3 regions of the Streptomyces sp. NPDC059850 genome follow, and region 3 is predicted to be linked to each of the others. Evidence: riboswitches for the same ligand, from Rfam matches in the RefSeq annotation. Region 3 holds a riboswitch; each other region holds the start of a gene.

Region 1 (2,256 bases), on a different contig from region 3:
ACGCAGCCCCTCGTCGGCGGCGACGGACCGGTCCTCGGCGAGTTCGATGCCCGAACCGGCCAGCCAGCCGGTCGCGGGCCGGGCGCCGATGCCGATGACCACCGCACCGGCCCGCAGCCTGGTGCCGTCGCCGAGCTGGAGCCCGTTCCGGTCGATGCCGGTCACCCGGGCGCCGGTGACCAGGGTGGCGCCGTAGTCCGCGTACCAGCCGGTCATATGGGCCGCGACCTCCGCCGGGAGGGCGCCCACCAGCGGCCGGTCCGCGGCCTCGACGACCGTCACCGCGCAGCCCGCCTCGCGGGCCGCGGTCGCGAACTCCGCGCCGATCCAGCCCGCCCCGACCACCACGATCTCGTCCTGCCGGGCGAGCACCGGGCGCAGCCGTTCGGCGTCGTCCAGGGTCCGCAGGAGGTGGACACCGGGCACGCCCTCGCTGCCGGGCAGGGCGATCGGCTCGGCGCCGGTGGCGATCACCAGGACGTCGTACGGGATCGGGCCCGACCCGGTCGCGACCGTCCGCCCCGCCGCGTCCAGCCCGGTCACGGCGACGCCGAGCCGCAGCCCGATGCCGAGCGCGGCGAAGTCCACGTCGAACGCGGACCCCTCGGCCTTGCCGAGCAGTACGGCCTTGGACAGCGGCGGCCGGTCGTACGGCTGGTGGGGCTCGGCGCCCAGCAGCAGGATCTCCCCGCTCCAGCCCTGCTCACGCAGCGCGACGGCGGTCTGCACCCCCGCCATGCCCGCGCCGACGATCACCACCCGCTGTCCGCCGCCACCCGCCGAGGACGCCATCGTCTTCGTCGTCTCATCGCTCACACGATCACTGTATTGCGGCAGGTGGGGCGGACCGGAGAGCGCACGACGAGATCTCGGGCACAGCCCGACGGGCCGGACGTCCTGTCGTATCGCGGACACGGGGCCTCATGCCCGGCGCCGCCCGGGACGCTCCCTTCCGGCCGATTCGGGGCGCGTACTAGGGTGGCGGGACAGAGCACTCGCGGGAGCCCGGGCGCACCGGGCTGAGAGGGAGGCTGGCGCGGCCTCCGACCGTACGAACCTGATCCGGGTCATGCCGGCGAAGGGAGGGGGCGACCAGCCCATGCACACCCCACATCACACAGCCCGAGCACCCCAGGGCAGCGCTACCCCGTACGACGTCCTCGTCATCGGCGGCGGCATCATCGGCCTGGTCACGGCCTGGCGGGCGACCCAGCGGGGCCTGCGCACCGCCGTCGCCGACCCGGCGCCCGGCGGCGGGGCCGCCCGGGTCGCGGCCGGGATGCTGGCGGCCGTCACCGAACTGCACTACGGCGAGCAGACCCTGCTCGGACTGAATCTGGCCTCGGCGCGCCGCTATCCGTCCTTCGTGGCGGAGCTGGAGGAGGCGAGCGGCCATGACCTGGCCTTCCGCACCTGCGGCACGCTCTCGGTCGCGCTCGACGCGGACGACCGCGCCCATCTGCGGGAGCTGCACGCCTTCCAGCAGCGGCTCGGTCTGGACGCACAGTGGCTCACGGGGCGCGAATGCCGACGCCTGGAGCCGATGCTCGCGCCGGGCGTGCGCGGGGGCCTGCGCGTCGACGGCGACCACCAGGTCGACCCGCGGCGGCTGGCGGCCGCGCTGCTGACGGCGTGCGAGCGCGCCGGAGTGGACCTCCACCGGGCCGCCGTGGAACGGCTGCTAGTGGAGGGCGACCGGGCCACCGGGGCCGAGCTGGCGGATGGCGCGCGCCTGACCGCCGGGCAGACCGTGCTGGCCGCGGGCAGCCTCAGCGGGCGGCTCCCGGGCGTCCCCGAGGCGGTCCTGCCGCCCGTACGCCCCGTCAAGGGCCAGGTCCTGCGGCTGTCGGTACCCGGCCCGTACGCGCCCTTCCTGTCCCGGACCGTACGGGCCGTCGTACGCGGCGGGCACGTCTACCTCGTCCCGCGCGAGAACGGCGACCTGGTCGTCGGCGCGACCAGCGAGGAGCTGGGCTGGGACACCACGGTCACCGCGGGAGGGGTGTACGAGCTGCTGCGCGACGCGCACGAGCTGGTGCCCGGCATCACCGAACTGCCGCTCGTCGAGACCCTCGCCGGGCTCCGCCCCGGCTCCCCCGACAACGCCCCGCTGCTCGGCCCGACCGAACTGCCGGGCCTCCAGCTGGCCACCGGCCACTACCGCAACGGCGTCCTGCTGACCCCGATCACCGGCGATGCCATGGCCGAGGCGCTGACGGGCGGCGAACTCCCGCCCGAGGCGCGGCCGTTCTCGCC
Region 2 (2,256 bases), on a different contig from region 3:
ACGACGGACGCGATGTGGTCCCGCCCGATGCGCATCGCGGCCGTGTAGAGCTTCCGCCGGCTCGTCGAGGGGTCGGCTTCCCGCAGCTCCCACACCGCCGAGGTCTGGGTGACCGTCACGTCGTCCAGCACGCCCAGCGAACCGATGATCACCCCTGCCAGCAGCAGACCCTTGATCTCGATGCCCGGATAGAGGCCGTGCACCAGACCGGTCTGGTCGTCGGTGTTGCCGGTCAGCGACGCCCAGCCGATGAACAGCGAGCCGAGCACGCCGATCAGCAGCAGCGAGACCAGGGTGCCGAGCACGGCGACCGATGTCCGGGCGCTCAGTCCGTGGCACATATAGAGCGCGAGCAACATGATCGCGCTGCCTCCGACGACCGCGACCACCAGCGGATTCGAGCCCTGCAATATCGCCGGGAGGATGAACAGCGTCAGCACCCCGAAGCTGATGGCCAGCGCCACCAGCGCGAAGATGCCGCGCAGCCGTCCGACGGCCACGACCACGAGCGCGAACACCCCGGCGAGCAGGGCCATGGGGAACGAGCGGTTGATGTCCGAGACCGAGTACTGGAGGTTCTTCGGCGCCTTGGGCGCGTACGAGAGCTTCAGCTCCTGCCCGGCGCTGAGCTTCCGCGAGGCGTTCGGCTGGACGATCTCGGGGAACGTACGGCCCTTGTCCTTGCCCGAGGTGACCTCGATGGTGGCCTTCTCGCAGACGCTCTCGCCGCCGCCTGCTCCGCCGCCCGCTCCGCCTCCGGTGCCGCCACCGGGCGCGCCGCCGCCGGGCGCCGGGGCGCCGCCCTGCTGACCCGGTTCGGTGGGTGCCTGCGGCTGCGCGTTGACGTCGGCGCAGTCGACCTCCGCCACCTTCACCACGCGCCCGGCGACCGTCTCCTGGTCGAAACCGAGCCCGCTGCGGCCCTGCGTGGTGTGCTCGGGGCTGCCCGGCCACAACGCGACCAGCCCGGCGAGGACGGCGACGGCGAACGGGATGAGCACCGCCGCGATGACCTTGCGGAGGCGTGCGGAGACGGGCGCGGCCGGGCCGTGGGAGTGGGCGTGGCTGTGGCCATGGCCGGGGGAGCCATGGGAGTGGCCATGGGCCTCGCCGGACGGGCGGGGCTGCTCGGGCGGATGGTCCTGCTGTGTCGCGGTCACCGTCGCATCATCGCAAGAGCGGCAGGCCCCCTGTTCAGGTATGCGGGGAAACCGTTAGCGTGGGGGCACCTTTGCAATCGCGGGAGCTCGGAGCACCGGGCTGAGAGGGCGCTGACGTCACAGCTGCGCCGACCGCTGAACCTGTTACCGGGTAATGCCGGCGTAGGGAGTGGGTCTCATGACTCAGCAGGATGCACACACGCGCGAAAACGCTGGCGATTTCGGCTGGCATAAGGGATATGTCACGGGTTCCCGCCCGGACATCCAGGTCCCGGTGCGCCGCGTGCACCTCACCAATGGCCAGGACGTGACGCTGTACGACACGTCCGGCCCGTACACCGACCCCCACATCGACACCGACGTCCGCCGTGGCCTCGCGCCGCTGCGGCAGAACTGGATCATCACCCGCGGCGACACCGAGGAGTACTCCGGCCGTCCGGCCCGGCCCGAGGACGACGGGCTCAAACACACCGCGCCCCGCGGTGGCCTGCGCAACCTCGACGCGGTCTTCCCCGGACGGCCGCGCCAGCCCCGCCGGTCCCGCGACGGCGCCCCCGTCACCCAACTCGCGTACGCCCGCCGGGGCGAGGTCACCGCGGAGATGGAGTACGTGGCGATCCGCGAGAACGTCTCCCCCGAGGTGGTCCGCGAGGAGATCGCGGCGGGCCGGGCCGTACTGCCCGCCAACGTCAACCACCCGGAGATCGAGCCGATGATCATCGGCAAGCGGTTCCTGGTGAAGGTCAACGCCAACATCGGCAACTCCGCCGTCACCTCGTCCATCGAGGAGGAGGTCGAGAAGATGACCTGGGCGACCCGCTGGGGCGCCGACACGGTCATGGACCTGTCGACCGGCCGCAACATCCACACCACCCGCGAGTGGCTGCTGCGCAACTCCCCGGTGCCGATCGGCACCGTGCCGCTCTACCAGGCGCTGGAGAAGGTCGACGGCAAGGCCGAGGAGCTGTCCTGGGAGGTCTACAAGGACACCATCATCGAACAGGCCGAGCAGGGCGTCGACTACATGACGGTGCACGCGGGCGTGCGGCTCCCGTACGTCCCCCTGACGGCCCGCCGCAAGACCGGAATCGTCTCC
Region 3 (2,256 bases):
TCTTCGTGGGCGGCGGCTGAGCCGTCCGTACCGAACAGGGCTGTTCAGGGCCCCGCGCCGCCCGTGGCGCGGGGCCTTCCGCGTGTCTGCGACACTGGTACGGCCATGCCTAAGCCCGGAGAACTCACTTTCGCCGTGCCGCGTGGGGCCAAGAAGCCCCCGCGGCATCTCGCCGACCTCACCCCCGCCGAGCGCCGCGAGGCCGTCGCCGCCCTCGGGGAGAAGCCCTTCCGGGCCGGGCAGGTGTCGCGTCATTACTTCGCCCGCTACACCGACGACCCCGCCCAGTGGACCGACATCCCGGCCGCCGCGCGCGAGAAGCTGGCGACGGAGCTGCTGCCGGACCTGATGAGCGTGGTGCGGCACATCAGCTGTGACGACGACACCACCCGCAAGACCCTGTGGCGGCTCTTCGACGGCACGCTCGTCGAGTCCGTGCTGATGCGCTACCCGGACCGGGTCACCATGTGCATCAGCTCCCAGGCGGGCTGCGGCATGAACTGCCCGTTCTGCGCCACCGGCCAGGCGGGTCTGGACCGCAACCTGTCGACCGCCGAGATCGTGCACCAGATCGTCGACGGGATGCGGGCGCTGCGCGACGGCGAGATCCCCGGGGGCCCGGCCCGGCTGTCCAACATCGTCTTCATGGGCATGGGCGAGCCGCTGGCCAACTACAACCGGGTCATCGGCGCCATCCGCAGGCTCACCGACCCCGAGCCGGACGGCCTCGGGCTGTCCCAGCGCGGCATCACCGTCTCGACCGTGGGGCTGGTCCCGGCGATGCTGCGGTTCGCCGACGAGGGCTTCAAGTGCCGCCTCGCGGTGTCCCTCCACGCGCCCGACGACGAGCTGCGCGACACCCTCGTCCCGGTCAACACCCGCTGGAAGGTGCGCGAGGTCCTGGACGCGGCGTGGGAGTACGCGGAGAAGTCCGGCCGCCGGATCTCCATCGAGTACGCCCTGATCAGGGACATCAACGACCAGGCATGGCGCGGCGATCTGCTCGGCCGGCTGCTCAAGGGCCACCGGGTGCACGTCAACCTCATCCCGCTCAACCCGACGCCCGGCTCCAAGTGGACGGCGTCCCGGCCGGAGGACGAGAAGGCGTTCGTGGCGGCCCTGGAGCGGCACGGGGTGCCGGTGACCGTCCGGGACACCCGGGGGCAGGAGATCGACGGGGCGTGCGGTCAGCTGGCGGCCACGGAGCGCTGACCACCGGCTGATACGGTGCCTTCGCACATCCGTCGTACAACCATCCCGTAGTGACGGACAACTGAACATTCCGACAGGGGAGCGCGACAGCGCTGAGAGTGCGGTATGGCCGCAGACCCTCCAACCTGATCCGGGTCATACCGGCGTAGGGAGTCAGCCTCACCATGAACAGCCATCTTCGGCGTGCGCTCACCGCCGCCCTCGTCGGCTCCCTCGGCACCGGCGTCCTCAGCGGCTGCGGCGGAGGTGCGGCGGAGGGCAAGGACTCCAAGACCGTCACCCTGGTCTCGCACGATTCGTTCGCGGCGTCCAAGGCGGTCCTCAAGGAGTTCACCCGCACCACCGGCTACAAGGTGCGGGTGCAGGCCGGGGGCGACGCGGGAGCGGCCGTCAACCAGGCGATCCTGTCCAAGGGCCATCCGCAGGGCGATGTGTTCTTCGGCGTCGACAACACCCTCCTCTCCCGCGCGCTGGACAATGAATTGTTCACCCCGTACGAGGCGAAGGGCCTGGACCAGGTCCCGGCCGCGTACCAGCTCGACCAGGCGAAGCACCGCGTCACCCCGGTCGACTACGGCGACATCTGCGTCAACTACGACCGCGCGTACTTCGCCGAGAAGAAGCTGGCGCCGCCGAAGACGTTCGCCGATCTGACCAAGCCCGCGTACAAGAACCTCCTGGTCACCGAGAACGCCGCCACCTCGTCCCCCGGCCTCGCCTTCCTGCTCGGCACCGCCGCCCGCTACGGCGACGACGGCTGGCGGGACTACTGGAAGAAGCTGCGGGCCAACGGCGTCGAGGTGGTCGACGGCTGGGAGCAGGCGTACTACGACCGCTTCTCCGGCTCTGCGGGCGGCGCCAAGGGCGACAAGCCGCTCGTCGTCTCGTACGCCTCCAGCCCGCCCGCCGAGGTGGCCGACGCGAAGTCGAAGCCCGCGAAGGCCCCGACCGGGGTGGCGGAGGGCACCTGCTTCCGGCAGACGGAGTTCGCCGGGCTGCTTGAGGGCGCGGGCAACACCAAGGGGGGCAAGGCGCTGCTGGACT

Evidence for each region. Region 3 has a riboswitch for thiamine pyrophosphate ahead of ACFV9T_RS13325 (thiamine ABC transporter substrate binding subunit). Riboswitches for the same ligand answer to the same signal wherever they lie in the genome.
Region 1: it holds a riboswitch for thiamine pyrophosphate, as region 3 does, so the genes downstream of both, thiO (glycine oxidase ThiO) here and ACFV9T_RS13325 (thiamine ABC transporter substrate binding subunit) in region 3, are expected to answer to the same signal.
Region 2: it holds a riboswitch for thiamine pyrophosphate, as region 3 does, so the genes downstream of both, thiC (phosphomethylpyrimidine synthase ThiC) here and ACFV9T_RS13325 (thiamine ABC transporter substrate binding subunit) in region 3, are expected to answer to the same signal.

What each region holds. Positions count from the first base shown of each region.
Region 1 is NZ_JBHWJI010000083.1:11,607-13,862, forward strand. It holds gene ACFV9T_RS39515 (NAD(P)/FAD-dependent oxidoreductase) at 1-792, opposite strand, end outside; TPP riboswitch at 988-1,101, shown strand; gene thiO (glycine oxidase ThiO) at 1,100-2,256, shown strand, end outside.
Region 2 is NZ_JBHWJI010000027.1:87,397-89,652, reverse strand. It holds gene ACFV9T_RS22985 (YibE/F family protein) at 1-1,160, opposite strand, end outside; TPP riboswitch at 1,230-1,346, shown strand; gene thiC (phosphomethylpyrimidine synthase ThiC) at 1,339-2,256, shown strand, end outside.
Region 3 is NZ_JBHWJI010000013.1:82,940-85,195, forward strand. It holds gene ACFV9T_RS13315 (phosphatidate cytidylyltransferase) at 1-20, shown strand, start outside; gene rlmN (23S rRNA (adenine(2503)-C(2))-methyltransferase RlmN) at 106-1,212, shown strand; TPP riboswitch at 1,278-1,381, shown strand; gene ACFV9T_RS13325 (thiamine ABC transporter substrate binding subunit) at 1,377-2,256, shown strand, end outside.